Regions from separate parts of the Rhodoferax sp. EU05-FHT12H12 genome, predicted to be linked through region 2. Evidence: riboswitches for the same ligand, from Rfam matches in the RefSeq annotation. Region 2 holds a riboswitch; the other holds the start of a gene.
What was found. Region 2 has a riboswitch for thiamine pyrophosphate ahead of thiC (phosphomethylpyrimidine synthase ThiC). Riboswitches for the same ligand answer to the same signal wherever they lie in the genome.

Region 1 (6,433 bases), on a different contig from region 2:
AAGGAGATCATCACGGCGGCGCTGGTGGAGCAGGTGTTTGACTTGCCGTGCCGGATCATCGAAGACCCGGTGTCCGGGACGCCGCTGGTGATCCCTGAGGGGCGAATACGCGTTCCCAGTGCTATATAAAAGATAGCTTCTATCGTCCATTCTGTATGGGCGATAGGCTAGTTTTTTATAAATCTACCTTCAGTGTGAGTTTGGCGGTACGTGGCGCACCTGCTGCCAAGCGCGTGCCGCCAGCGGCCCAGTATTGCTTGTCGGCTACGTTGTCCATATTGAGCTGGAGGCTGGCTTTGTAGCCGGCCACGCGGGTCGCATAGCGGGCGCCCATGCTGTAGATGGTTACGCTGTCCAGCCAGGCTTGGTTCAGGTCGTTGACTGGACGTGGACCTGTGTAGTAGGCGCCACCGTTCACAGACAGACCGGGTACGCTGGCTAGGTCATATGACAAGAAAGCGCTGGCGGTGTGCCTTGCTGTGTTTTCCGGGGCTTTGCCGTTGTAGGTGGCATTGATGTTGCGGAACTCTGCATCCAGCCACTGGGCGGAAGTCTGCCATGCCAGTTGCTTGGTGAGTTGGCCTTGTGTGGCCAACTCTAAGCCGGAGTAGTGCTGCTCGCCATCTGCCGTGTAGATGTTGCTTGCATTGGTGTAGTAGCCTGGGCGGCTGATGTCGAAGAGCGCGGCCGACACCAATGTGTTCTCTGTGGTGCGCCAACGCATGCCCAGCTCTTTTTGCTGGCTCACGCCGGGGGGCAGGCGTTCACCCACGTTGGCTGTGCCGGTGGGTGCGGTGTCGCCTTGCTCCAAGCCGTTAGCGTACGAGGCGTAAACGGACAGGTCAGGTGTGAATTTGTGGACCAGTGCGGCCATGGGGGTGCTTTTGTTGTCGTCGTAATGTGCGGTGCCCTGGTTGCTTTGGTAGCGGCTGTGGCGCAGGCCTAACATCAATTGCCATTGTTGGTTGAGTTGGATCTGGTCGAGTGCGTACACGCCGGTGTCTCGCGTGTCCAGCGCAGCGGTAGTGGGTGAAGTGGGGATCGCACCATAAACCACGCTGGTGATCGGTACTGGGTTGTAAAGATTTTGTGAGGCGATGGTGTAGATCTGCTGGTAGATCGGGTCCTGGCGGTAGTCGGTCTGGCTGGCCCCTAGCGTCAGGTTGTGCTGCATACCCAGCGTGGAGAAGGTTCCAAAAACCTCGGCACGAAGCATGTCTGCTTTCGCCTGCAAGGTCTGGATGTTGCCGCGGATACTGCCTGCACCGGTGGCGACGGCTGCATTGTTGGTGAAGCTGAAAATGGCCAAATTGCGATCGCGCGTTACTTGCGATTGCCCCGCCTCCATGGTCAGTGCCCAGTTGTCGTTCAGGGAGTAGTCGGCCCGTACCTGCGCGTTGCGGGTGTTGGTCTCAAATGTGGATATGTCCGGGCCCACCAGTTTTTTTGCGTCGATCGGGTCGGGCAAAGGGATCACGCCGTTCACAGCTGTTCGCAGTGCCACACCGACTTGCTCGGTTGTTTTGCGCTTGTCGCTTTCCAGATCCACGCCAAGCTTCAAGCGGCTGTTGACACGCCAGTCGAGTGCGGCAGAGGTAAAGCTGCGTTTGCCGTCGCTTACACCGTCCATGTAGGAGCCCAGTGCACCACCCGCTGCATTGACGCGCAGGCCGAACTGCTGCTCGTCGCCGAGTTGGCGGCCGATGTCTACGGTCGATAGGGCGGTACCGTGTTGGTCCAACACGAGGCCAAGGGACGTGACTGGATCCACACTGGCGCGTTTGGTCACTAGGTTGACGACGCCCGCTGGCGATGTAAAGCCGTAGTACAGAGCCGAAGCGCCTTTGAGTACTTCCACGCGCTCTTTGTTTTCCATGGAGACCTGGCCGAAGTTCAGCAGTGGCATGGAGCCGTTGAGGCGGTAGTTGCTGCGGTTTTCGACGCCGATACCGCGTACCACCAGTTGATCCCAGGTTTCGCCACCGTTTTGCTGGCGTGTTACGCCTGCGGTGTTGCGCAATGCGTCGTACAGGCCGGCGGCTCCTTGGAGTTCCAGCACCTCGCGGGTGACGACGTTGACCGTGGAGGGCACATCCATGATGTCTGCGCCACGAAAACTGCCTGCCTCCACTGTTATTGGGGCAAAGCCTTCGGCAGTCGCTGCCTGCACCGTGACCGCGCTGAGCGATTTCACTGGCGAGGGTTCTGCATCTTGGGCCCAAGCGCTATGGGTGCTGAACAAGGCGGACAGGAGAAGAGGAAGTGGGCGGAGTCGATGGGGACGGGGCATGGTAAGCAGCAATAAGGGGGGTAAATAAATTCGTTTGACGATTTGCATTTTATGTAAACACGAATGCAAATTATTTGTATTTATGTAAAGTTGCAATGCTGCGGACCATCAGACTCACGGCACCTACAGCGTCTATCGCTTGCACCCTACAATCCACACTTCCACCGGGGGTGTCCGTCACAGGACTGAGAAATACCCCATGTACCTGATCTGGGTTATGCCAGCGTAGGAAGTGTGAGAAGCCTGTCCCGTCTTGCGGGTGCCGGTTTTTGATGCGACCTGTGGCTGGCGCATTGAAAGCGAGCACACCATGCAACACGGGATTTTTTCGTTTCTGAAGACCACGCTGGGCACAGCCCTGCTGACCGCCGGCCTGGCAGCGGCACACGCGGCCGATCTGCGCGTGCTGACCCACAGCTCTTTTATCGTGCCCAAGCCGCTGCTGGCGCAGTTTGAAAAAGACAACGGCGTGAAGCTGCGCATCACCAAGGGCGGTGACGCGGGCGAGATGCTCAACAAGCTCATCCTGACCAAGGCCAACCCGATTGCTGATGTGGTCTACGGCATTGACAATGCGCTGGCGCCCAAGGCCCTGGCCGCCGACGTGCTGGACAGCTACACGGGTGCGGCGGCCAGCCGCAAGCCCGCCGCTGAACTGCCCGCACCGCTGGTGCCTGTGGACTACGGCTATGTGACGCTGAACTACGACAAGGCCTGGTTCGCCAAGAATGGCGTGGCCGTGCCCAAGGCGCTGGAAGACCTGGCCCAGCCCGCCTATGCCAAGTTGCTGGTGGTGCAAAACCCCGCCACCAGCAGCCCCGGTTACGCATTTCTTTTGGCCACCATCGGCGCCATGGGCGAAGACAAGGCCTTTGATTTCTGGGCCAAGCTGCGCGCCAACGGCCTGAAGGTGGCCAAGGGCTGGAGCGAGGCCTACTACACCGAGTTCAGCCAGAACGGTGGCAAGCACCCCATCGTGGTGAGCTACGCCACCAGCCCGGCGGCAGAGCTGTTCTATAGCAAGACCAAACTGGCCGAGCCGCCCACCGCATCCCTGAGCCTACCCGGCGCCGTGTTCCGCCAGGTGGAGGGCGTGGCGTTGGTGAAGGGCGGCAAGGAGCGCGCCGCGGCCGAAAAATTTGTCGAGTTCATGCGTTCTGTGCCCGTGCAGCAGGGCATGCAAACCGAAATGTGGATGTACCCCGCCGAAGCGGGCGTGGCCAAGTCGGACGCCTTCAAGTTTGCGCCGGAGCCCACCGCCTTCCACGCGCCCAGTGATGCCGACATTGCCGCCAAGGGCGCGGACTGGGTGGCACGCTGGACCAAGGTGGTGCTGAAGTAATTCACCGCCCCTGACCATGCGCCACCGCGACCCGGCGCAGCCCCGGGCGGGCTGGGCCTTGGCCTTGTTGCCACTGGTGTTTTTGCTGGTGGTGCTGGTAGCGCCTGCGCTGCGCTTGCTGGTGGAAGGCGGGCGTGGTGATGCGGGCGTTGCTGCCTTGTTCGCGCCGTGGCTGGACCCGTATTTGCGCGGACGCATGGCCTGGTCGTTCTGGCAGGCCGCCATCACCTGCATCGCCTCGCTCCTCCTCGGCCTGCCCATGGCCTGGGTGCTGGCACGCTTTGAGTTTGCGGGCCGCACGCTGATCCTGCGTGGGCTGATGCTGCCTTTTGTGGTGCCCACGCTGGTGGCGGCCATGGGTGTGCTGGCGCTCTTGGGGCCGCAGGGCCTGCTGGAGCGCCTGGGCGGGCCGGATTTGCAGGGCACGCCCTGGTTGTTGCTCTACGGCAATCTGTTTTTTAACCTCTGTGTGGTGGTGCGTGCGGGGGCGGACGCGCTGGGGCAGGTGAGTGCCTCGCGCGTGGCCGCGGCGCGTACGCTGGGCGCCACGCCCTGGCGCGCCTTCTGGCGCGTGGAGTGGCCGGCCATTGCGCCCTGGTTGGCCTCGGCGCTGTGCCTGGTCTTCCTCTATTGCTTTGCGGGTTTTGGTCTGGCGCTGGTGCTGGGCGGGCAAGACTACGCCACCGCCGAGGTGGAGATTTACACCCTGGTGGCGCACGAGCTGCAACTGCAGCAGGCCGGCGTGCTGGCGGTGTGGATGCTGCTGCTGACCGCACTGGTGGCGCTGGCCTATGCCGCCATCGAACGGCACCTGGCCACACCCGGCCGTGCGGACCGTGTACCGCGTGTGCCGCCGCAGGGGGTGGCGCAGTGGGCTGCGGTGCTGGTGGTGGTGGCCATTTACATGCTTATTTGTGCTCTACCGCTCATGGCTATTGCGCAAGCAGCTATCAATTCAGGAGCGGAGGCCTGGGCCGTGCTGCTGGAAGAAGACACCTTGGCGGCGCTGTGGAACACCGCGCGCTTCACCGCACTCTCCTTGCTGTTGGCAACCGTGCTGGGCCTGGCGCATGCGCTGGCGGCGCGACGTGTGCTGTGGCTACGGACGCTGGTGTTTCTGCCCTTTATCGTGTCACCAGTGATGGTGGCGTTTGGCTTGCTGCTGCTGTACCCGGCCTGGACCGGCAGCTTCAGCCTGCTGGTGGCGGCCTATGCCTTGTTGGCCTACCCGTTTGTGGCCAAGTCCATCGCGTCTGCCCTGGACAGCCTGCCCGAGCACTACCTGGACGCCGCGCGCAGCCTGGGCGCCAGCCCATGGCGTGCGTTTGTGCGTGTGACGCTGCCGCTGCTGGCGCCCGCACTGCGCCGCGGCATGGCGTTTGCTGCGGCCACCGCCGTGGGCGAGTTTGCGGTGACGCTGTTTTTGTCGCGCCCCGAATGGGCCACACTCACCACCCTGATCTACCAACACCTGGGCCGCCCTGGTGCAGCCAACCGCAGCGCTGCGCTGGTGCTGGCCTGTGTGCTCATGGGGCTAGCGCTGCTAGCCTTTGTGCTGATTGAAACCAAGCCCTCTGAGGACCGCGACCATGCTTGAGCTGCAGGCCATCTGCAAACACTGGCAGCCCGCCCATGCACCGCGTGGTGCGGCACCACGCGTGCTGCTGCAAGACCTGCAACTGCAGGTGCGCCCGGGCGAGACGGCGGCGCTTTTGGGGCCCTCGGGCAGCGGCAAAAGCACGTTGCTCAAGATCGTGGCCGGGCTGGAGCCGCCCGAGAGCGGGCACGTGCTGTTTGCGGGGCAGGACATTACCGACACCCCGCCCGAGCGGCGCGGCTTTGCGCTCATGTTCCAGGACTTTGCGCTGTTCCCTCACCTGAACGTGCAGGACAACGTGGCCTTTGGCCTGGTGGAGCAGGGCCAGCGCAAAGCCGCGGCACGCGAGCAGGCATGCGCCATGCTGCAGCGCTTTGGCCTGCAGGCCTATGCCAAATCCAAGGTGTGGCAGCTGTCAGGCGGTGAGCAGCAGCGCGTGGCGCTGGCGCGTGCGCTGATCACCCAGCCGCGCGTGCTGCTGCTGGACGAGCCGTTCTCCGCGCTGGACGCCGAGCTGCGCCTGCAGCTGCGCCAGGAGTTTGTGCAACGTATTGCCGAGTTCCAGATGGCCACCATCTTGGTAACCCACGACGAGACCGAGGCGCGTGCCATGGGCACACGTGGTTACCGGCTGGTGGACGGGGCGCTGGCGCCGCAGTGGTGAGGCCGCGCGCAGCGCTACTTGCTGTCGCGCGGCCGGATGCTCTCTTTGAGCAGGTTGGCGGGGTAGTAGGTTTGAAAACTCTTCCACAGCGTGTTGGCGACGGTCGGGCGATTCAGCAGGGCCAGCAATGTGGCGCTGTCTTCTTTGCTGAGGGAGTTTTTGGAGATGTAGAGGCCGTTGTCGCCCCACGGCAGCTCGGCAACCGGGTCGAAGCGCAGTTTGTCCGCCAGGTCACTGACCCGTGCATCGTCCTGGATGGCTCCGGCAAAAATCACCGGCGCCATGATGGTGACATCGCCGGGGTTGGCCTTGAGCACACGGGCCACCGCCAGAGGGTCTGACTCCAGCACCAGCCGGTTGTGCCGCTGCAGGGCCTCTACCAGCTCCTGGTAGGGTTGGCCGTAGTCAAAGCCGCGTACCAGCACCACGCGCACGTCTTTGCGCTCGAGCAGGTCATACATGCTTTTGAAGGGCGCGCGCCGCGCGTCAAGCGAAATGATGGTGGCCCGGCTGCGGGTGAGGGGTACAAAGATGCCGTGT
Region 2 (6,433 bases):
GCATGGAGGTGTGGCAGCAAATCAAGCTGCACTACATCGGGCTGCTGGTGGACCACCACCAGCCTGAGCTGGCCGAGACGTTTTTCAACTCGGTCACCACCAAGATCCTGCACCGCAGCTACTTCCAGAACGACTTCATCTTTGTGCGCCCCGCGGTCAGCACCGAGTACATCGAAAACCTGGCGTCCGCGGGCCGCCCCAGCCACCGCCCCACCTACCGCAGCTACTACCCCGCCCAGGACCAAGTGCAGGATCAGCTGGTGCGCATGGTGCAGGACTTCGACCTGCGTGTGCCGTTTGACGACCTGGAGCGGGATACCCATCGGGTGATGGAGGTGATGCGCGCGCAGTTGGGCGAGGTCAAGTTGCGCGCCAACTTCCAGGTCCAGGTGCTGTCCAACCTGTTCTTTCGCAACAAGGGTTGCTACATCATCGGCAAACTCATCAATGGGTTTGTCGAGCACGGTTTTGCGCTGCCGGTGCTGCATGGGCCTGGCGGCAAGCTGCGCATCGATGCCGCGCTGTTTGGCGAAGACGACCTGCTGCGCCTGTTCAGCTTTGCACGCGCCTACTTCATGGTGGACATGGAGATACCGAGCGCCTATGTGCAGTTTTTGTGCGGCATGATGCCCCGCAAGCCACGCAACGAGCTCTACAACGCGCTGGGCCTGGCCAAGCAGGGCAAGACCCTGTTCTACCGCGACTTTCTGCACCACCTGCAGCACAGCACCGACCAGTTCCGCATCGCCGCGGGCATCAAGGGCATGGTGATGCTGGTGTTTGACCTGCCCAGCTACCCCTATGTGTTCAAAGTCATCAAAGACCACTTTCCCCACCAGAAAGAGACCACACGCGCGCAGGTCAAGGCCAAGTACCAATTGGTGAAGCAGCACGACCGCGTGGGCCGCATGGCCGACACGCTGGACTATGGGGATGTGGCCTTTCCACGGGAGCGCTTCAGCGATGCGCTGATCGCCGAGCTGCAGCAGTTTGCCGCCAGCCAGCTGGAGATCAGCGACCGCGATGGGGATGGACAGACCGAGGTCATCATCCAGCACCTCTACATCGAGCGGCGCATGATCCCGCTCAACATCTACCTGCAGGAAGCCTTTGACGCCGGTGGTGCCGACCCCGCCAACACCAGCCCGGCAGCGCTGCGTGCGCGCGAGCAAATCACCCGTGCCGTCATCGACTACGGCTACGCCATCAAGGACATGGTGGCAGCCAACATCTTTCCTGGCGACATGCTCTGGAAGAACTTCGGTGTCACGCGTAACAGCCAGGTGGTGTTCTACGACTACGACGAGATCGAATACCTGACCGACTGCCACTTCCGCAAGGTGCCCGAGCCCCGTAACGAGGAAGAGGAAATGTCCGGCGAGATCTGGTACCGCGTCGGCCCGCACGACGTGTTCCCCGAGACTTTCGCGCCTTTTCTATTGGGCAACCCGCTGGTGCGCGAGGTTTTCATGCAGTACCACGCCAACCTGCTCGATCCTGCCTTCTGGCAGACGCAGAAGGAGCGTATTGCGGCGGGGTATGTGCATGATGTGTTTCCGTATGAAAAGGGCAAGCGGTTTCCTCGCGGCCCACGTCAGGAGGTCTAGCCTATGAGGACATATTGGCGCGCAGCAGTGGCTGTGGTTGCTAGCCTTCTATCCGGCGTGACCCAGGCCGAGGTGGGCACCGTGGTGGATGTGCCCACGCGCCCGGGGGTGACGGTGCGTTACCTGTGGCAAGTTCCTGCGCAACCCCGGGCAAGCGTCATTTTGCTGGTCGGCGGCAATGGTGGTTTGCACCTGGGGGCTGACGGCAGCCTTGGTGGCATGGGGGGGAACTTCTTGTCGCGCACCCGTGCGCAATTCCTCCAGCAAGGCCTGGCGGTGGCACTGATGGACGCCCCCTCGGACCGGCAGGTGCCGCCATTTCTCAGCGGGTTTCGCCAGACGCCCGAGCATGTGGCAGACCTGAAGGCATTGATCGCGGATGTTCGCCAGCGCGGCCAGCTTCCGGTGGCGCTGGTGGGGACCAGCCGGGGAACGCAGTCTGCAGCGGCAGTGGCCATCGCCCTGGCCGAGTCCGGAGGTCCGGATGCGCTGGTCCTGACCTCGACCATCCTCACCGATCCGCAGAGCAAGGCCGTGCCCAAGATGGCCTTGGACACGCTGCGTATTCCGGTGCTGGTCATGCACCACCAGCAGGACGGATGCAAACTGTGTTCACCCGCGGACTTGCCCATGCTATTGGGCAAATTGCCCGCGGGGTATCAGGTTCGCATGTACGAAGGGGGCGGCAATGTCGGGGACCCCTGCGAGGCCATGGCTTACCACGGCTTCAATGGATTGGAACGCCGCGTCGTGCAGGATTTAAGCGTTTGGTTGATGGACAGCGTGCTCCGTTGACGGAGTCGCATCTGGGTTTGACGTACACTCCGCCCTGCCCGGGGTGCGCAATGGTTGCGCTGAGATGGATTCCGAACCCGCGAACTTGATCTGGTTCATACCAGCGTAAGAAGTGCAGCGCAGCCGACGGCCGAATGCCGTCCGGGCGGCGTCTTTTTTCATCAGTTTGCGGAGCCGTGTTTTTTCTCTGAGTCTTCGGGTCTTAACCGGAGAACTCCCGTGAACGCACCCGACAAACTCGCCCAGTTCATTCGCCTCACGCGCGAACCGCTTCCCGCCTCCACCAAACGTTATCTGCAAGGCAGCCGCCCCGACATTCAGGTGCCGCTGCGCGAAATCATGCAGAGCAACGGCGAGGCCATCACGGTCTACGACACCTCCGGCCCCTATACCGACCCGCGCGCCGACATCGACGTGCGCCAGGGCCTGCCGCTGGTGCGCCAGGGCTGGGTGGATGGTCGGGGCGATACCGAGTTGTACGTGGGCCGCCCGCCGTTTGCGCTGGACGATGGCCTGAAGAACGGCGAGACCGATGCGCTGGCCGCCCTGCGCGCCCAGGCCGCCGGTCTGCAGCGCCAGCCACGCCGCGCGCGCAGTGGTGCCAACGTCACGCAAATGCACTACGCGCGCAAAGGCATCGTCACGCCCGAGATGGAGTACGTGGCCCTGCGCGAAAACCAGAACCTGGAGTGGCAGGCGCAGTACCTGGGCAATGCCGAGCGTGAAGCGCGCCTGGCCGGCAACAGCTTTGGCGCCAGCATCCCCAAAGTGGTGACGCCCGAGTTTGTGCGCGACGAGGTGGCCCGTGGCCGCGCCATCATCCCGGCCAACATCAACCACACCGAGCTGGAGCCCATGGCCATTGGCCGCAACTTCCTGGTCAAGATCAACGCCAACATCGGCAACTCGGCGGTGACGTCGAGCATCGAAGAGGAAGTGGAAAAGCTGGTCTGGTCCATCCGCTGGGGCGCCGACACGGTGATGGACTTGTCCACCGGCAAAAACATCCACACCACGCGCGACTGGATCGTGCGCAACAGCCCCGTGCCCATCGGCACCGTGCCGATTTACCAAGCATTGGAAAAAGTCGGTGGTATTGCCGAAGACCTGACCTGGGAAATCTTCCGCGACACGCTGATCGAGCAGGCCGAGCAGGGCGTGGACTACTTCACCGTGCACGCCGGTGTGCGCCTGCCCTTCATCCACCTCACGGCGAATCGTGTGACGGGCATCGTCTCACGCGGCGGCTCCATCATGGCCAAGTGGTGCATCGCCCACCACAAGGAGAACTTCCTCTACACGCACTTCGACGAGATGACGGAGATCATGCGTGCGTACGACGTGAGCTATTCGCTGGGTGATGGCCTGCGCCCCGGCAGCGGTGCGGATGCCAACGACGAAGCCCAGTTCGCCGAGCTGCGCACGCTGGGCGAGCTGACGCACAAAGCCTGGCAGCAAGATGTGCAGGTGATGATCGAAGGCCCCGGTCACGTGCCCATGCACATGGTGCAGGCCAACATGACCGAGCAACTCAAGCACTGCGGCGAAGCCCCGTTCTACACGCTCGGGCCGCTGACCACGGACATTGCACCCGGCTACGACCACATCACCAGCGGCATCGGCGCCGCCATGATTGGCTGGTTCGGCACTGCCATGCTCTGCTACGTCACTCCCAAGGAACACCTGGGCCTGCCCGACCGCGAAGACGTGAAGGTCGGCATCATCACCTACAAGATTGCCGCGCACGTGGCCGATGTGGCCAAGGGCCATCCGGGCGTGCGGGCACGGGACGACGCACTCTCCAAGGCGCGCTTCGAGTTTCGCTGGATGGACCAGTTCAACCTCTCGTTGGACCCCGACACCGCCAAGCAGTTCCACGACGAAACCCTGCCGGCCGAGGGCGCCAAGGTGGCGCACTTCTGCTCCATGTGCGGCCCCAAGTTCTGCAGCATGAAGATCACGCAAGAGGTGCGCGAGTACGCCAAGAACCTGGGCGTGAGCGACGAGCAGGCGCTGCAGTCGGGCATGGATGTGATGTCCGATGCGTTCAAGAAGGTGGGCGGGGAAATCTACATCCCCATCGCCAAGGCCTGACCGTGGCAGCCCAACGCATAGGCATTGCCGGTGCCGGCGTGCTCGGTCGGCTGCTGGCGTTCACGCTCAGCCGCGCGGGCCACGCCGTGCAGGTGTTTGACCCTGCATCCGGGCCTGGTCCGCAGGCGGACTCGGGCTCGCTGGCGGCAGGCTGGACGGCGGCGGGCATGCTGAGCCCGGTGGCCGAACTGGAGCGTGCGGGGGCCGAGGTGTTTGCGCTGGGCTTGCGTTCCTGTGTGCTGTGGCCGCAGATTGTGCAAGGCCTGAACCAGCCCGTGGACCTGCGCATGCAGGGCAGCCTGCTGCTGGCGCACCGCGGCGATGCGGGCGCGGCCCAGCGCGTGGTCGGGCTGCTGCAGGCCAAGGCTGATGCACCGTACCAACCGCAACCCTTGTCACTGGACGCACTGCGCGAACTGGAGCCCGCCATTCAAGGCCCGGCGCTGGCCTGGCTGCTGCCCTGCGAGGGGCAGATTCACCCCTGGCAGGCGCTGCAGGCCCTGGCCGCACAAGGGGCCGAGCAGGGCGTGCAATGGCACTGGAATCGTAGTGTGACAAGGGTGGATGCGGGTGAGTTGCTGGTGGGTGCCATCCACCCCGAGCGGCATACCTTCGACCACGTGTTTGACGTGCGCGGCGTGGGCGCCAAGCCCGCGCTGCCGGTGCGTGGTGTGCGCGGCGAAGTGTTTTGGCTGCACGCGCCTGGTGTGCCGCTGCACCGCCCCGTGCGCCTGCTGCATCCGCGCCACTCGGTGTACCTGGTGCCGCGGCCGGATGATGTCATCGTGGTCGGCGCCAGCGAGATCGAGAGCGACGACCGCTCCCCCGTGTCCCTGCGCAGCACGCTGGAGCTGCTGAGCGCCGCCCACAGCGCCATCCCCGCATTGGCCGAGGCACGCGTGGTCCACACCGAGACCAACCTGCGCCCCGCGCTGCCCGACAACCTGCCCGCACTGCGCCACGCACCGGGCCTCACCGTCATCAACGGCCTCTTTCGCCACGGCTGGCTCATTGCACCGGCCTTGGTGGAGCAGGCCCTGCACGAGTTATCGCTATGAGCACCCCAGACACTGCGCTGCACACCATCACCGTGGTGGTGAATGGCAACCCCGAAAGTACCACCGCCCGCACCCTGCAAGCCTGGGTGGAGGCGCGCGGCGTGCTGCCTGCGGCCGTTGCCACCGCCGTCAACGGCCAGTTTGTGCCGCGCAGCCAGCGCGCCCAGCAGCCGCTGAATGAGAGCGACACCATCCTGACCTTCCAACCGATAGAAGGAGGTTGAGCATGTCCGCAACACCAAGAGACTGGGCGCCTGAGCGCTTTGCGCAGGTCAAGGAGGAGCCCGCACCGCGGGCGGGGGACACGGAGCAGAACGTCCGGCTTCCCAGTCGCTCCGCCGATCAAAGCCAATGGCACATAGGCGGCCGCACCTTAAGCAGCCGCTTCTTCCTGGGCACCGCCAGCTACCCGTCCCCGCACGTGCTGCAACAAGCCATTGCCGCCTCCGGCGCCCAGGTCGTCACCATGGGCCTGCGCCGCCAACTCGCCCATGGCGCAGAGGCTGGCGATTTCTTTGCGCTCATCCAAGCCACCGGCGCCCACCTGCTGCCCAACACCGCCGGCTGCCACACCGCACGCGAAGCCATCACCCTGGCCCACATGGCGCGCGAGCTGTTTGACACCACCTGGATCAAGCTCGAAGTGGTGGGCGACGCCCACACCCTGCAGCCCGACCCGTTTGAGCTGCTGACCGCCGCCACGCAGTTGGTGAAAGACGGCTTTGAGGTCTTCCCCTACTGCATGGACGACCTGGTGAGCTGCCAGCGCCTGCTGGACGCGGGTTGCAAGCTCCTGATGCCCTGGGGCGCGCCCATTGGCTCGGGCCAGGGGCTGGTCAACCCTGGCGCGTTGCGCACGCTGCGTGCGCGCCTGCCCGG

Region 1: linked by a shared signal. The riboswitch ahead of AC3WS7_RS14855 (thiamine ABC transporter substrate-binding protein) and the one ahead of thiC (phosphomethylpyrimidine synthase ThiC) in region 2 are both predicted to bind thiamine pyrophosphate.

Annotation. Positions count from the first base shown of each region.
Region 1 covers NZ_JBYTDI010000005.1:71,782-78,214, reverse strand. Annotated here, with positions in the region: gene AC3WS7_RS14865 (ABC transporter ATP-binding protein) at 1-129, shown strand, start outside; gene AC3WS7_RS14860 (TonB-dependent siderophore receptor) at 176-2,290, opposite strand; TPP riboswitch at 2,447-2,540, shown strand; gene AC3WS7_RS14855 (thiamine ABC transporter substrate-binding protein) at 2,601-3,632, shown strand; gene AC3WS7_RS14850 (ABC transporter permease) at 3,649-5,229, shown strand; gene AC3WS7_RS14845 (ABC transporter ATP-binding protein) at 5,222-5,893, shown strand; gene AC3WS7_RS14840 (substrate-binding periplasmic protein) at 5,908-6,433, opposite strand, start outside.
Region 2 covers NZ_JBYTDI010000003.1:184,852-191,284, forward strand. Annotated here, with positions in the region: gene aceK (bifunctional isocitrate dehydrogenase kinase/phosphatase) at 1-1,607, shown strand, start outside; gene AC3WS7_RS10275 (alpha/beta hydrolase) at 1,641-2,402, shown strand; TPP riboswitch at 2,432-2,532, shown strand; gene thiC (phosphomethylpyrimidine synthase ThiC) at 2,622-4,496, shown strand; gene AC3WS7_RS10285 (FAD-dependent oxidoreductase) at 4,499-5,554, shown strand; gene thiS (sulfur carrier protein ThiS) at 5,551-5,778, shown strand; gene AC3WS7_RS10295 (thiazole synthase) at 5,781-6,433, shown strand, end outside.